Regions from separate parts of the Sinorhizobium sp. FG01 genome, predicted to be linked through region 1. Evidence: riboswitches for the same ligand, from Rfam matches in the RefSeq annotation. Region 1 holds a riboswitch; the other holds the start of a gene.
What was found. Region 1 has a riboswitch for FMN ahead of ribB (3,4-dihydroxy-2-butanone-4-phosphate synthase). Riboswitches for the same ligand answer to the same signal wherever they lie in the genome.

Region 2: it holds a riboswitch for FMN, as region 1 does, so the genes downstream of both, CO656_RS07365 (6,7-dimethyl-8-ribityllumazine synthase) here and ribB (3,4-dihydroxy-2-butanone-4-phosphate synthase) in region 1, are expected to answer to the same signal.

Annotation. Positions count from the first base shown of each region.
Region 1 covers NZ_NWTB01000018.1:49,002-56,807, reverse strand. The annotation lists gene CO656_RS24830 (DHA2 family efflux MFS transporter permease subunit) at 1-510, opposite strand, end outside; gene CO656_RS24825 (HlyD family secretion protein) at 507-1,604, opposite strand; gene CO656_RS24820 (cupin domain-containing protein) at 1,693-2,106, opposite strand; gene CO656_RS24815 (SDR family oxidoreductase) at 2,180-2,932, opposite strand; gene CO656_RS24810 (winged helix-turn-helix domain-containing tetratricopeptide repeat protein) at 3,183-4,778, shown strand; gene ribB (3,4-dihydroxy-2-butanone-4-phosphate synthase) at 4,822-5,451, opposite strand; FMN riboswitch at 5,563-5,709, opposite strand; gene CO656_RS24800 (SDR family oxidoreductase) at 5,770-6,558, opposite strand; gene CO656_RS24795 (sugar ABC transporter ATP-binding protein) at 6,574-7,806, opposite strand, start outside.
Region 2 covers NZ_NWTB01000004.1:393,548-401,353, forward strand. The annotation lists gene CO656_RS07340 (ABC transporter permease) at 1-678, opposite strand, end outside; gene CO656_RS07345 (ABC transporter permease) at 678-1,544, opposite strand; gene CO656_RS07350 (spermidine/putrescine ABC transporter substrate-binding protein) at 1,692-2,852, opposite strand; gene CO656_RS07355 (ABC transporter ATP-binding protein) at 2,905-3,981, opposite strand; gene CO656_RS07360 (LuxR C-terminal-related transcriptional regulator) at 4,184-4,987, shown strand; gene CO656_RS07365 (6,7-dimethyl-8-ribityllumazine synthase) at 5,074-5,547, opposite strand; FMN riboswitch at 5,636-5,899, opposite strand; gene CO656_RS07370 (ABC transporter ATP-binding protein) at 6,016-7,077, opposite strand; gene CO656_RS07375 (ABC transporter permease) at 7,082-7,806, opposite strand, start outside.

The DNA of each region.
Region 1 (7,806 bases):
ACTGTCGAGCAACCACCCCTGGAGGGCAGGCGCGATCGTCGCGGGGGCGACGACGGCTCCCATCGCGAACAGCGCCTGAAGGATAGGCTGGCGGGATCGCGGATAGGTGAAGAAGATGATGGCCTGGCCGCCGACAAGCAGGATGCCGCCGGAAAGGCCCTGAACGATGCGGAGCGCGACCAGCAGGTCGAGGCGATCGGTTATGGCGGCAGTGCCGCAGGCGATGCCCATGACGAGGGTGGCGCCGATGACGAGGTTCAGCGGCCGAACACGGTTCATGAGCCAGGGGGCAGCCAGGAACCCGATGAGCTTGAGCGTCGTATATCCGATGTCCAGCCAGGCGAACTCGTCCGGCGTCGCGTAGGTGTCGCCGATGATGTCGCCGCGTCCGAGCGACAGCACGGTGCTGGCGACCGCCTCGGTGAGGGTGGCAAGCACGATGCCGGCAATTAGAAGGGTTCCGGCCGCGGATCTGTCGCGGCTCTCTGTGGCCGTGAAAACTGTGGTCATGAGCCGCCTCCCTGCGCGATTTCGACGCGCGCGGAGAGGCCGGGCACGATGCGTCCGGGGGACGGATTTTTGGCAAGCCGGATCTTCACCGGAACGCGTTGGACGACGCGAACGAAGTTGCCTGTCGCATTGTCAGCGGGGAGCAGGCTGAAGGCGGACCCGCTGCCGGGCGCAAAGCTGTCAACCACGCCGTCAAGCACCCCGTTCGGGTAGCCGTCGATGGTGATGCGGGCGCGCTGGCCGGGCCGGATATGTTCGAGCTGGGTTTCCTTGAAATTGGCCACAACCCACACGTAATTGACCGGAACGATGTCGAGCAAGGAGGCGCCGGGCGCGACAAGCCGACCGACGCGGACCTGGCGGTTGCCGATGACGCCCGCGACCGGCGCGCGTACGATGGTGCTGTCGAGATCGATTTGGGCGAGGTCGCGCGCCGCCTCCGCCTGCGCCACGGCAGCAACGGCCGCTTCGCGCTGAGCGGCAAGGACGGCGATGCGGTGCTGCTGCGCCTCTACCGTTGCGGCGGCGGCTGACACGTTCGCCTCGGCTCTCGTGCGTGCCGCATCGCTTTCGTCGACATGGGCCTGGCTGATCGTGTTGCTGCGGATTAGTTCGCGGCGGCGATCATAGGCCTTGATCGCAAAATTGAGCTCCGCCACGGCCGACCGGCTCTGGGCTTCGGCCTGGCGGATGAGGGCATGCTGAAGCTCGGTCTCCGCATCGACGTTGATGAGCCGAGCCTGGGCGGCTTCGACATTGGCGACGGCCTGTTGAAGCCGTGCACGGTAGTCGCGATCGTCGATGCGGAACAGGACGTCACCCGCTCGGACCGTCTGGTTGTCCTGAACCGCAACGGCCGTGACATAGCCCGCAACCTTCGGCGCGAGCGAAGTCACGTCGCCGCGGACATAGGCATTGTCGGTCGACGCCCCGCCGCCCGAACGGGCCCAGGCCCAGCCGCCGGCCATGACGGCGACGGCGCCGACGCACAGAGCCAAGCCGGCGATCTTTTTCTTTTTGGACTTCGCCGCGACGACACCTTTCGCGGGGCTCCTGCCGGTGACGATGGCGATCTTGTCCTCGAGCGTATCCATTTTCTCAGTTCCTGTTGAAATGCCGATGGCCCGGTAAGCAGCCCTTGCGGCGGTTGCCTCCCAGGGCTGCGGGCATCGAACGACGTGGTTATTGTCCGATGGGCGTGGTCAGTTCCGTTTCGTCGGTGTCGACGACAAACACCGCCAGCAGTCGGGCAGGTTCCGTGTCGCTGGCATTCGCGCTCACCTGATGATGGGAGCCCGGCTCCTCGTAGAAGTTCTCGCCGGCCCTGTAGACCTTTTCCGGCGAACCGTTGACGCTGCTGCGGATCGCGCCCTCGAGCACCGTCGCATAGATAAAGGCGGACTTCGGATGAGTGTGGGCCGGCGACCCGCCGCCCGGCCCGTACTCGACGAGCACGCCCTTCATGCTCTTGCCAGGGACGTTGGGAAGCGCGTGGTCGAAGACGACGGTCACCTTGCCCGCCGGCCTGTCATCGGCGGAAGCTGCAGTGATCGAAAGCGCTGCCAGGGCAGCAGCCGAGAGAAATCGTGCAAGCATGGCATTTCTCCTTCGAGGGTAGCTGTCGTAAAGATGTGCGGGGCCGCGTTCATCTTGGCGGCTCGCCGGAGACTCAGTGGGCGGCTTGCCGGGCGAGCCAATCCTCGAACCGGATTGCACCGATGCGTGCATTGCTGCCTGGGGTCAGCGATTGATCGTCGAGGACGGAGCCGAAGTAGCGGGCGTGAACGTCCGGTACGACCTTGCGCGTGTCCTTGGTTGCCTTGAGGAAGCGCCTGACCAACTCGTCGAGCGGCATCGCCTCCGGACCGGCGACTTCGACCGTGCCGTTTGCAGGCGGCGCGAGCGCGACATCGGTGAGCGCCGCCGCAACGTCGTCGGAGGCCATGGGCTGGAAAAGCGCCGGCGACAGGCGAATTTCCTCGCCGACCGTCCCCGCCTGGGCAATGCCGTTGACGAACTCGAAGAACTGCGTGGCGCGCAGGATGGTATAGGGAATGCCGGACGCCTTGATAAGGTTTTCCTGCGCGACCTTCGCCCGGAAGTAGCCGTTGTCGGGAAGCCGTTCGCTGCCGACGATCGAGAGGGCCACGTGGTGGCGGACGCCGGCGGCAGCTTCCGCGGCCAACAGGTTGCGGCCCGACGTTTCGAAAAATTCGAGGACTGCCTTGTCTTCCCAAACCGGCGCGTTGGCGACGTCGACGACGATCTCCGCCCCGTCCAGCGCTTCGGCCAGGCCCTCGCGGGTGATGGTGTTGACGCCGGTGTTCGGGGCAGCGGCGAGGGCCTCATGGCCGCGCTCCCTGAGGTTCTTCACGACTTTCGATCCGATGAGGCCGGTGCCTCCAATGACGACGATCTTCATGGCTCTCTCCGTTTCTGCCGACCGCACCATTGCCGTCGATCCGGGTGGAGAGTGCCTGCAAGCTTGCCGGAAGTCCTTGCCGCGGGCTTGAATTGACCTTGAGGGAAGCTTGGTTATTCGTCCAAGGCGGCTGCCGATCATCCTTGCGGCCGAGGTGCGCGCGCGTTACGGCGAGCCGTGCTATCAATGGACAGAAGTGTCGCCGCTGCTCCGGCTGGCAAGCCGAGCCGCTCGGTCGAGGGATGCCGACGTGCAATTCGTGTTTGGAGACTATGTGCTCGACCCCGAGCGTCGAGAGCTGACCCTGCGCTCGGAAGTGGTGACCGTCGGACCGCAGGTCTTCGACCTGCTGCTGCATCTCGTCACGAACCGCGACCGCGTCGTCAGCAAGGACGATTTGTTGCAGGCGGTATGGAGCGGCCGGATCGTCTCGGAATCGACGATCACCAGCCACATCAACGCGGTTCGCAAGGCGATCGGCGACAACGGCGAGGAGCAGCGCCTGGTCCGGACGGTCGCCCGCAAGGGCTTCCGCTTCATAGGCGCGATCGAGACCGGCGAGGCCGCGAAGCCGAGCGAGCCCGACGGGCAAAGCATCGTCGGTCACTCCGCCGGCGAAGCGCGGGAGCCTCCTTCCAAGCTCGTCCTTCCGGACAAGCCCTCGATCACCGTCCTGCCCTTCCAGAATCTCAGCGGCGACCCGGAGCAGGACTATTTCGCCGACGGCGTGGTGGAGGACATCATAGCCGCACTGTCGCGCATCCGATGGCTGTTCGTCATCGCCCGCAATTCGAGTTTTGCCTACAAGGGCCGGACGGTGGATGTGAAGGACGTCGGCCAAGAGCTCGGCGTGCGCTACGTGCTGGAGGGCAGCGTGCGCAAGGCGGCAAACAAGGTGCGCATCACCGGGCAGCTCATCGATGCCACGAGCGGGACGCATCTCTGGGCGGAGCGCTTCGAAGGCACGCTCGACGACATCTTCGAGCTGCAAGACCAGATGGCCGAAACCGTCGTCGGCGCGATCTCACCTCAGCTCGAACGCGCCGAGATCGAGCGCGCCAAGCGCAAGCCGACGGAGAGCCTGGACGCCTACGACTACTATCTTCGCGGTATGGCGAAGCTGCACAACGGAACCCGCGAAGCAATCGAGGCGGCGCTGCGCTTGTTTTACAGGGCGATCGAGCTCGACCCCGAATTTGCCTCGGCCTATGCCGCGGCGGCCTGGTGCCATTTTTGGCGCAAGTTAAACGGCTGGATGACCGAGCGGGACCGCGAGATCGCCGAAGGCGTGCGGTTGGCGCGGCTGGCAGTGGAACACGGCCGGGACGACGCGGTCGCCCTGACGAGAGGCGGGCATGCGTTCGCCCATCTCGCCGGCGACCTCGACGGCGGCATCGCCTTGCTCGACAGGGCCGTGCTGCTCAACCCCAATCTCGCCACCGCCTGGTTCCTCGGCGGTGCGCTCCGCGCGCTTCGCGGTGAGACAGACGCCGCAATGGAGCACCTCGCCCATGCCGTTCGGCTGAGCCCGCTGGATCCGGAAATGTTCCGCATGCAGGTCGGGATGGCGCTGGCAAATTTCTTCGCCGGGCGCTTTGATCCCGCCTCGGCCTGGGCGGAAAAGGCATTGGGGAACCTGCCCAGCCTGCTGGTCGCGGTCGCTTTGCTGGCGGCAAGCCATGCGCTTGCCGGGCGCCTTGACGAGGCGGGCCACGCAATGCAGCGCCTGCGTGCGCTTGATCCGTCCTTACGCGTCTCCAATCTTAAGGCTTGGCTGCCGATCCACCGGCCGGAAGACCTGGCGCGGTTCGCCGATGGATTGCGGCTGGCGGGCTTGCCCGAGTGAGCCCGACGAGAGGCAGCGCGTGGCGGCGTGCCTCACTCGGCAGTTAGGCAGCCTGTGTCGCGTTGGCCGGCTGCTCGACGAATGCGATCAGATCTCTGATGGTGATCAGCGGAAGCCGGTGCGTTTCTGCGAACACCACGAGCTCCGGAAGCCGGGCCATCGTTCCGTCGTCGTTGGCAACTTCGCAGATGACGCCCGATGGGGACTTGCCGGCGAGGCGTGCCAGCTCAACTGCCGCCTCGGTGTGCCCCGGCCGGCCGCGTACGCCGTTCGTATGCGCCCGCAGCGGAAAAATATGCCCCGGCCGGGCGAAGTCCGCCGGACGCACGCCGGGATCCATCAGCGCCTGGATGGTCGCGGCCCGGTCGGCTGCGGAAATGCCGGTGGTGGTTGCGGGTAGGTAATCGACGGAGACCGTGAATGCGGTTTTGTGGAGCTCGGTGTTCTGCGGGACCATGAGCGGGATGTCGAGGGCATCGAGACGCTCTCCTTCCATCGCGACGCAGATCAGCCCGCGGGCGTGCTTCATCATGAACGCGATCGTTTCGGGCGTCACCGCGTCCGAGGCGACGATGATGTCGCCTTCATTCTCCCGGTCCTCGTCGTCGACGACCACGACCATGCCGCCCAGCGCCAGGGCCGCGATTGCGTCTTCAATTTTCGAGATTGCCATTCCATTGCCTTTCAAGGGTAGCCAGCATTGGCGTCAAACCGCGGCGTTTCGGCCGCTATTCATCCCTTGGGCGAACAAGTCCGCGCCGCCCGACAACGAGCGGTTTGCTGACATTGTCCTCTTCCATCCGGACTGTAACCGTCGGCCCCGGCCTCTCACCGGGTCTGCTGACCTTCCGCATCGGCGGGAGCGCTCGCGGGCTCCCGGATTGCTCCGAATACCGCCGGTGGGGATTTTCACCCCGCCCTGAGAACAAGCGTAGATAAGGAATTTCACCGGCAAAAAGCAAGAGGCCCGCTCAGGCTGGCCCCGTGATATTTACCAGCAGCAGAAGCCGCCATCGACCAGGAGGTCGACGCCGGTCACGAAGCTTGCCGCATTCGAAAGAAGGAAGACGGCAGGCCCGACCATCTCGTCCACCGTCGCCATGCGCTGCATCGGGGTCTGCTCCTCGAACAGCTTGGTCTGATGCACCATTTCCGGCCGGGTGTTCATCGGTGTGGCCGTGTAGCCGGGACTGATCGTGTTGACGCGGACGCCGCGGCCCACCCATTCCATCGCCATCGACTTCGTCATATGAATGACGCCGGCCTTCGAGGCATTGTAGTGGCACTGGCTGAGGCCGCGGTTGACGATCACGCCGGACATCGAGGCGATGTTGACGATCGAGCCGCGGCCGTTCTTCAGCATGGCGCGGGCTTCCGCCTGGCAGGACAGGAAAACGCCCTTCAGGTTGATGTCCATCATCGTCTGGAATTGGCTTTCCTCCATCTCCTCGGCCGGATTGGCATTGGCGATGCCGGCCGCGTTCACGGCAAGGGCAAGCGGGCCGAGTTCCGCTTCGGTGCGGGCGACCGCCTCGTTGAGCGCCCCGCCATTGGTCACGTCAGCGGCGATCCGGATGCTGCGGCGCCCCGTGCCGGCGATGAATTCCGCGGTCTTCGACAGTCCGTCGTCCGTGCGGCGATCGAGCAGCGCAACGTCGGCGCCGCACTGCGCCAGCCCCATGGCGATGCGTTGCCCGATGCCGCTGCCCGCCCCCGTGACGAAGGCGACGTTGCCGGAGAGATCGAACAATCTCGGCGCATTGAGCGTGATTTCAGACATGAATTTCTTCCTTGTTCAAATCGTCGCGAGTTCCATGACCGACACGTCGTTTGCGTCCTCGCGGTCAAGAATGCCGGTCTGTCTGCCCTGGGCCATGACCATGATCCGGTTGGAGACGCCAAGCACTTCTTCGAGATCGGAACTGACCACGATGACCGCGACCCCCTGGTGGGCGAGATCCATGATGAGGTCGTAGATCGACGAGCGGGCGCCGACATCGATGCCGCGCGTCGGTTCGTCGAGCACGACGACCTGCGGCTTGCGCGCCAGCCATTTGGCGAGCACCACCTTCTGCTGGTTGCCGCCGGAAAGCTCGCCGGCGTTCTGGTGCCCGCGGCCCTTCACGCCGAATTTCCTGATGCACTCGTCGGTAAACTGTTGCAGACGGCGGGAGGCAACCCAGCCGTTGCGGGCAATTGCGCCGAGATTGGCATAGCCGATGTTCTCCGCGATCGAATGATCGAGCACGACGCCCTGGAGCTTGCGGTCCTCCGGCACGAGAACCATCCCGCTGCGAATCGCCTCGATTGGCGAGCGGGGCGTGACGGCTTTGCCATTCAAGAGAATCTCGCCACCCGAAATCGGATCGGCGCCGGTGATGGCGCGCACGAGTTCGGTTCGGCCGGCGCCCATCAGGCCGGCGATGCCGAACACCTCGCCCTTTCGGACTGAAAAGCTGATATTGCGGAATGCATTCGTCGGCGAGGTGAGATCGCGGACCTCAAGCGTCACCTCTTCCCGAGGCGCTGGCAGGGCCGGGAACATGCGCTCGAGCGAGCGCCCGACCATGGCCTCGACGATGGTGCGGATCGGCACGTCGCCGCTGTCGAATTCCTTGACCTTGGCGCCATCGCGCATGACGACGACGCGGTCGGCGATCTGGCGGATTTCCTCGAGACGGTGCGAGATGTAGATGATGCCCACCCCGTCCGCCTTCAGCCGTTCGATCTGCTGGAAGAGGAGTTGGGTTTCCTCGCCGCCGAGCGCCGCGGTCGGCTCGTCCAGGATCAGCAGGCGGGCATTGAGCGTCAGCGCCTTGGCGATTTCGATGAGCTGCTGCTTGCCGGTCGAGAGCCCTTCGACGAGGCGGTCGGGCGATATGTCTAGACCCAGCCGCTTGAGGCCGCTGCGCGCCCGTTCCTCCATCGCCCTGCGGTCGACCCGGCCCGCCTTCATCGGATAGCGACCGACAAAGACATTCTCGGCGATCGAGAGCTTCGGGAGCAGTTTCAGCTCCTGATGGATCAT
Region 2 (7,806 bases), on a different contig from region 1:
AGGCAAGGTGGTCTTCGAGCCTGCGACGAAGAAGGCGATGATGAAATCGTCGAAGGAGAAGGTGAAGGCGAGCAGGAAGCCGGCAAGAATCGAGGGAAGGATCTGCGGCAGCACAATCAGTCGGAAGGTGGTGAGCGGCGTCGCGTAGAGATCGCTGGACGCCTCGACGATGTCACGGCCGAGACTGGCGATCCGCGCCTTCACGATCATGGCGACGAGTGCCATCGAGAACAGCCCATGGGCGGCGATGATAGAGCCGTAGCCAAGACCGAGTTGTGGCGGGTGATCGCCCGGCCAGATCGTCGCGAGCGCTGGATTCACGAAGGAGAAGACGGCGACCAGCGCCACGAGCGTGGCGATTCCGATGACGACACCCGGAACGACGATGGCAGCGGCGAAGAGGGCATCGAAGAAGGCTCGCATGCGCGGCCCGAGGCGCTCCATGCCAAGCGCCGCCATGGTCCCGAAGACCGCCGCAAGCGCAGCGCTCGTGAAGGCGATCATCAGGCTGTTCTGCAGTGCTGAAACCAGGAAGGTGTTGCTGAGAGCCTTGCCGTACCAGGCAGCGGAGAAGCCGGTGAACTCGCTCGCATTGCGCCCCGCATTGAAGGAGAACAGAACGACGAGCGCGATCGGCGCATAGAGGAAGAGATAGACGGAGGAGACGAGGGCACGCATCAGACGAGATCCACCTGTCTTGTTCCGGCGACCTTCCAGGCGATGCGCATCGCCACCATGAGCACGACGACGACGACGGCAACCAGCGTGACGGCGATCGCCGAGCCGAAGGGCCAGTTGCGTGATTGCAGGAAGAGATCGACCAGCGCGTTGCCGATGAAGAAGACCTTGCCGCCGCCGAGAAGCTGGGGGATCAGATATTCGCCGAGGAGCAGGATCGTCACCAGCGCGATGCCGGTCATGACGCCCGGGAGCGATAGCGGCAGGGTGACGCCGAGGAAGCTGGAAACCGGCTTGGCGCCAAGATCGGCGGAAGCCTCAAGAAGCCGCCGGTCGAGTTTCTCGAGGCTCACATAGATCGGCATGATCATCAGCGGCAGGTAGCCGTAGACGATACCGAGCAGCACGGCGCCGGGCGTGTTGAGCATGCGCACGTCCTCGATGCCGATCATCGCGAGCAGATTGGGAATGCCGCGCGAGCCGAGGATGTACATCCAGGCATAGGTGCGCACCAGAAGGCTCGTCCAGAACGGCACGACGACCAGCGATACGAGGATCAGGCGATAGCGAGGGTTTGCCCTGACGGCGAGGTAGTAGGCGACAGGATAGGCCACCAGAAGGCAGAGCAGAGCGCCGGCTGGCGCAAGCATCAGCGTGTTCCAGAAGGCTGCGGCGCGCGTCGGCAGGTTTGCGAACTGGGCGAAGGTGAAAGCCGCCTGATAGCCGCCTTCCGGCGCCCGCTCGCCGAAAGCGAAGACGAGCATGGCGATGAAGGGGAGAACGAGAAAGACACAAAGCCACGCCGCCGCCGGCGCTACCAGCGCCGCCGTCACCAGGTTCCTCTTCGTGTTCTTTGCCGCACGCATGGTCAGTCCGTTGAAACGTGTATTGAACTGGGCCCTCATCCAGCCCGCCGGCCACCTTCTCCCCTTCGAACGGGGAGAGGGAACCCGCGGCGCCCGTCCCCTCTCTCGCTGGCGGGGAAGGCTAGGGTGAGGGGCGAACTTTCGACCTCACGCCGACTTGAAGCGGGCCATCAGTTCGGCGCGACCGGGATCTGTCAGCGTCACCGCGGCGCCGAATTCGAGCGGCGTCAGCGCCGCCTCGTCCGGATAGACGATCTTGTTCGACGTCACCTCCGGTGGCAGCAACTTCAAGACGCGGCTGTCGGTCGTCGGCGCGCCGTTGGCGATGTGCTCCTTGACGGCGTTTTCGGGCATCATCAGATAGTTGAGCAGCGCATAGCCGGCGGGCTTGTTGGCCGCACTCTTCGGGATCGCGTAGAAATCCGACCAGATTTCGCCGCCATCCTTGCCGAGCACGAATTGGATTTCCGGCATGTCGCGGTTGAGCTGGGCGCCGTCATTGGTCCAGCACATTGTCATCCAGGCGTCCGTCGCCCGCATCGCCGGCTGGTAGTCGCTGTTGATCGCGTAGAGATGCGGCTTGACCTTGATCAGCAGCTCCTCGGCCTTGGCGAGTTCCTCCGGCTTGATTGAGTTAAAGGAAAATCCAAGCGAGACGAGTGCGTTGCCGATGGTGGTGAGCTGGTAGTCATGCACCATGGCGCGACCGTCGGCCTCGGCCATCGCCACCTCGAAGAACTCCTTCCAGCTCGTAACCGGCTTTTTGATCTTGTCGCTGTTCACGGCAATGCCGGTCGTGCCCCAGTTCTTCGGCACCGCATAGGTCTTGCCGTCGATGACGCCTTCATTGGTGAAGCGGGCGTTTTCCGTCGAGGCGTCGTAGTTCGGGAGCTTCGACAGGTCGAGCTCATCGATGAGGCCGAGCTTTGCATAGGTCGAAATCGTGTAATTGGTCGGGACGAAGAGGTCCCAACCGGTGCCGCCTGCCTGCAGCTTCGCAAGCATTTCCTCGTTCGAGCCGAAAACGTTGACTTCTACGGCGACGCCAGTCGCGGCCCTGAAGGCTTCGAAGGTGGCGGGATCATGATAGTTCGGCCAGGTCGCGAGCGACATCTGCGTGCCGAGGTCTTCGGCAAAAGCCGTCGCGGTGAAGAGGCCGGGCGCGCGCGCCAGGACGGCAGTGGCAAGCCCGAGGCCGGTGACGCAGAGAAAATGGCGGCGGGTCACCGAACCGCGTTTCAGGCGCATCAGCTCGTCCGCAAGCTTTTCCGCGGTGATCGGGGCATTCTCTCTGTACCACTTGGTCATGATGCTGTTCCCTTGTCGTTGACATGCATTTGATGGCAGAGCGTCGGCCCGTTCAGGCCGGAAAGACATGCATTGCGTTGGGATCGAAGCGGAGTCCGATCCTTTCTCCAGGTTCTGCGAGGTCGGACTCATCCAGGCTGCGGCGGTCGGCGGTCACCAGAAAATCGCCAAGCCCGTCAACCTCGACGGAGTATTCGACCGATGAGCCGAGGAAGATGCGGTGGGTCACCGTGCCATGCAGCGTGGCGGTATCGTCACGCACAAGGCTTATCGATTCCGGACGGAGCGCCACCATGGCCGCACCCGCGGTTCCATTGGCACGCGCGGGCTTTGCCAAACCGACGCCATTTGCCAGCCGCACCGCATTCGCGCCGGGCTCGACCGTCGCTTCGATGCGATTGGTCTTGCCGACGAAATCGGCGACGAAAAGATTCGCCGGGCGATCGTAGATTTCCTGCGGCGGCCCGATCTGGACCACTCGCCCGGCATTCATAACGCAGACGAGATCGCTCATCGACAGCGCTTCTTCCTGGTCGTGCGTGACGAGCATGAAGGTGATGCCGAGCTCGCGCTGGAGGCTCTGGAGTTCGATCTGCATCGCTGTGCGCAGCTTCTTGTCGAGCGCGGCAAGAGGCTCATCGAGGAGCAACACCTTCGGCTTGTTGACGATGGCGCGGGCAAGCGCCACGCGCTGTTGCTGTCCGCCCGACATCTCGTGAATGCGGCGCTTGCCGAAGCCGGCAAGACGGACCATCTCCAGCGCCTCCCGGGCGCGGCGGCTGATTTCGGCCGCCGCAATGCGCGGGCGCATTTGCTTCAGCCCGTAAGCGACGTTCTGCTCGACATCAAGATGGGGGAACAGCGCGTATTGCTGGAAGACCATATTGACCGGGCGCCGATAGGCCGGCACGCCGTTCATAGGCTGGCCACCGATATAGACCATCCCCGCGCTTGGCTGTTCGAAGCCGCCGATCATTCGCAGGCAGGTGGTCTTGCCGCAGCCGGACGGGCCGAGCAGCGCGACGAAAGCCCCCTTGGGCACCCCGAGGCTGATATCCGACACCGCCGTCACGCTGCCATAGCGTTTGGCGACCGAACGGAATTCGATGTCGTTTGAATCGGATGTCACGTCTGTTCCCTGCGGCGCTATTATAGGAATCGGACGCGGTCCTTGCGCCTCCTGTTCCCACCGTCATTGCTGACAGCCTAGTCACCGGAAGCCGAGTCGGTATATACCCCGAGAGAGGTATTCCCGCCGGAATTTGCTTGTGAAAGGAGTATACCCTGGTTAAGCCGTCCAAGTGGCAGCGCAGGGGACTGGGGAGGGCGGTTTGGGCGTCGACTTCGAGAAGCTTTTCCAGGCCCTGGCGCCGTTGATGAATGGTTCGGCGATGGGCGACGAGGCCGTCGGCACTGCGTTCCGCCGGCTGATGTCGAGCCTGATAGCCTTCGACTATGTCGTCGTCTTCGCCTATCGTGGCAAGGAGCGTCCGCTTGATCTCTACAGTACTTTCGATGCCAAGGACCATGTGCTCTTCGTGAGCCTCTACCAGGCGGGCCCATACCTGCTCGATCCCTTCTATCATGCCGCCTGTGCGCCCCGACCTGGCGTGTGGCGGATGCGGGAGTTGGCGCCCGATCGCTTTTTCTCCAGCGAATATTACCGCACCTATTATGTGCAGACCGGGCTTGCGGAGGAGGTGGGTTTCTTCGTTCCGATCAGCGAACAGGTCACCGTCGTGCTATCGCTGATGCGGCGGGAGGCGACCGGCCCTTTCGGCGCCGCCGAGTTTGCCCTGCTCAAGAGGGCCGAGCCCTTGGTGGCCGCACTCGCTCGCCATCATTGGGCCGACCTCGACCACCGATTCGACGCGGCGCTCGCGAAAACCGGCCGCAGCCGCCGCAAGGCTTTGCATCCGCCCGCGGACGGGGTCTGGCAACATCTCAACCTCACCGATCGAGAAGCGGCAATCATCGAACTGGTCCTGCAGGGGCATTCATCGGAGTCGATCGGATTAAGGCTCGGCATCTCGACCGGCACCGTCAAAGTCCATCGTCGCAACGTTTATCGCAAGCTCGGAATTTCCTCGCAAACGCAGCTGCTGTCGCTCTACATCAAGAACCTCGGCCACTGACACCTGTCGGTAGCCGCATTATTGGCGAGGCAAAAAAGGGCGCGCCAGCCGGCTGCGCCCTCTCCTTTGCGTCGATTTGTAGTCCGTCAGGCGTTGACCAGCGCCAACTTGGCGCGCGCGTCGAGAATTTGTGCGCAGGCATTCGCAGCTTCTTCGCCCTTGACGACGAAATGGTCGCGGAAGAAGGCGATCAGCGGCTCGCTTTCCTGGAAGTTGTGCGGCGTCAACACTGCGGAGAGCACCGGCACGTCCGTGTCGAGCTGGACGCGCATCATGCCGTCCAGCACGATTCCGGCGACGAAGTCGTGGCGATAGATGCCGCCGTTGACGACGAAGGCGGTGCCGAGGATCGCCGAGTAGCGTCCGGTCTTGGCGAGCTTCTGCGTATGCAGCGGAATTTCCAGCGCTCCCGGCACGCCGAAGATCTCGACGTCGGCCGCGTTGCCGCCGAGCTTCGACCACTGGGCGACGAAGGCGTCGACGCACTGGTCGACGATGTCGGCGTGCCAGCGGGCACGGACGATCGCGATCTTGGTGGAGGGGTGGGAAAGAATGGTCATGGTCTCAAGCCTTTCAGGGTTGGCGTTTGTTCCAATGATCCCGTCGGGCGAACATGCATGCACGACAACCCCGCGAAGGGTTCGCACTGCTTGCTCTCTTCCATCCGGACTGTGACCGTCGGCTCCGGAATCTGACCGGATCTGCTGACCTTCAGACACTGCACAGTTCCTTAAATCGAGATCGATTTAAGGACAGAATCATGCAGCAACTCAAAGTGCTACAGCGACCTTTGCGCGTCCATGGACGCGCGGAGCTGCATTGCCTGAAGCGCTCGCGGGCTTCGATCATCAGACCGCTGGTCCGCCGATCGCTACCGCCGGTGGGGAATTTCACCCCGCCCTGAGAACGCGTGCGACTATATACGGAGAGCAGCGCCCGTCAAACGCAGGCTCCGACGAAAATGCGAGAAATCACGACAGATTTTTCCGGGAAAGATCGAGGCCGGAACGAAATCGTTCCGGCCATCACTACTCGCGGATGACCAACAGGTCCTTGGCGGCGAAGCGCAGGCTGACATTCTCGCCGGCAACAGGCGGTGTAATGCCCGGATCGTTGAACATGTCGAACGAGATGACATCATCGCCAACCCGCAGCTTGGTGCGGATGACCGAGCCGAGGAAGCTCGTCGAGACGACTTCGCCGGGCAGCGCGGTATCGCCTTTGGAGCCCTCGGCGATCGAACCCGCCTCCGGCCGAAGCGCCAGCGAAATGCTGTCCCCGCCCTTGAGGCCGGCAATCGGCTCTTTCAGGGCAATCCGCTGCCCGCCGATGGTGACCGCACCGGTGGCGGGATCGGCGACCTTGCCCTCGATGATATTGAGCGTTCCGACGAAGGAAGCGACGAAGCGGGTCGCCGGCGTGTTGTAGATCTCGAACGGGGTGCCGATCTGGTCGGCGCGGCCGGCATTCATCACCACGATCCGGTCGGAGATCGACAGCGCCTCCTCCTGGTCGTGGGTGACGAACACCGTGGTGATGCCGAGCTGCTGCTGGATCTGCCGGATCTCTTCGCGCAGCGAGATGCGAATCTTCGCATCGAGCGCCGAGAGCGGCTCGTCGAGCAGCAGCACTTGCGGCTTCACGGCAAGCGCGCGGGCGAGCGCCACACGCTGCTGCTGGCCGCCGGACAGTTGATAGGGGAAGCGGTCCGCCAGGTGCTCGAGCTTGATGAGCCCGAGCATCTGCTTCACCCGGATATCGATGTCCGTTTTGGTGGCGCCGGCGACCTTCAGGCCGAAGGCGACATTGTCATGGACGTTCATGTTGGGAAACAGCGCATAGGCCTGGAAGACCATGCCGATATTGCGCTGGTTCGGCTTCAGAGCGCCCTGGTCCTGGCCGTTGATGACGATCGAGCCGCCGGACGGCGTCTCGAAACCGGCGATCATGCGCAGGATCGTGGTCTTGCCGCAGCCGGACGGGCCGAGGAAGGAGACGAACTCGCCCTTTTCGATGCCCATGTTGAAATTATGAACGACCTGAACCGGGCCGAAGGATTTCTGAATATTGGTCAGTGTCAGGAAAGCCATGTGATCAAGCCTTGGGCGAAGCGGATTTCTGGAAGCGGGAGACGAGCTGGATCAGCCCCATGCTCAGCCACGTGATTGCGAAAGCGATGACGGCGAGCGCCGAAGGCTCATAGGCCTTATTGGCGCCGACGAGCTGCAGATAGGGACCGAAAGCCGGGCGGTTGAGCAGCGCCGCCATGGTGAATTCGCCCATGACGATGGCGAAGGTGATGAAGGCGCCGGAAAGCACGCCGCTCATCACATTCGGGAAGATGCAGCGGAAAAGGATCGTCGGCCATTTGGCGCCGAGGCTTTCGGCGGCCTCCGTCAAAGTCCTGACGTCGATCGCCCGCATCGCCGTGTCGACGGCGCGGTACATGTAGGGAAGCGACAGGGTCATGTAGGAGAACATCAACAGCGCGTTGGTGCCGGAGGTCGAACCGGTGAGCGGCAGGATCGACGAGGAATTGTAGAGCCTCAGATAGCCGAAGACGATAACGATAGCCGGAATGACGAGCGGCAGCAGCGTGACGAACTCGACGATCGGCCGCACCTGCGGCAGGCGTAGCCGCACCCAGTACGCCGTCGGCACGACGAGCAGCATGCCGAAGACGATCGTCAGTACGGCCATCAGCATCGAATAGCCGAAGGTCTCGCGAAACTGGATGTCGGAGAAAACCGACTGGTAGGCGTCGAAGGAATAGGCGCCGCGTCGCATGCGCAGCGAGAACTCCAGCGTGCCGAGCAGCG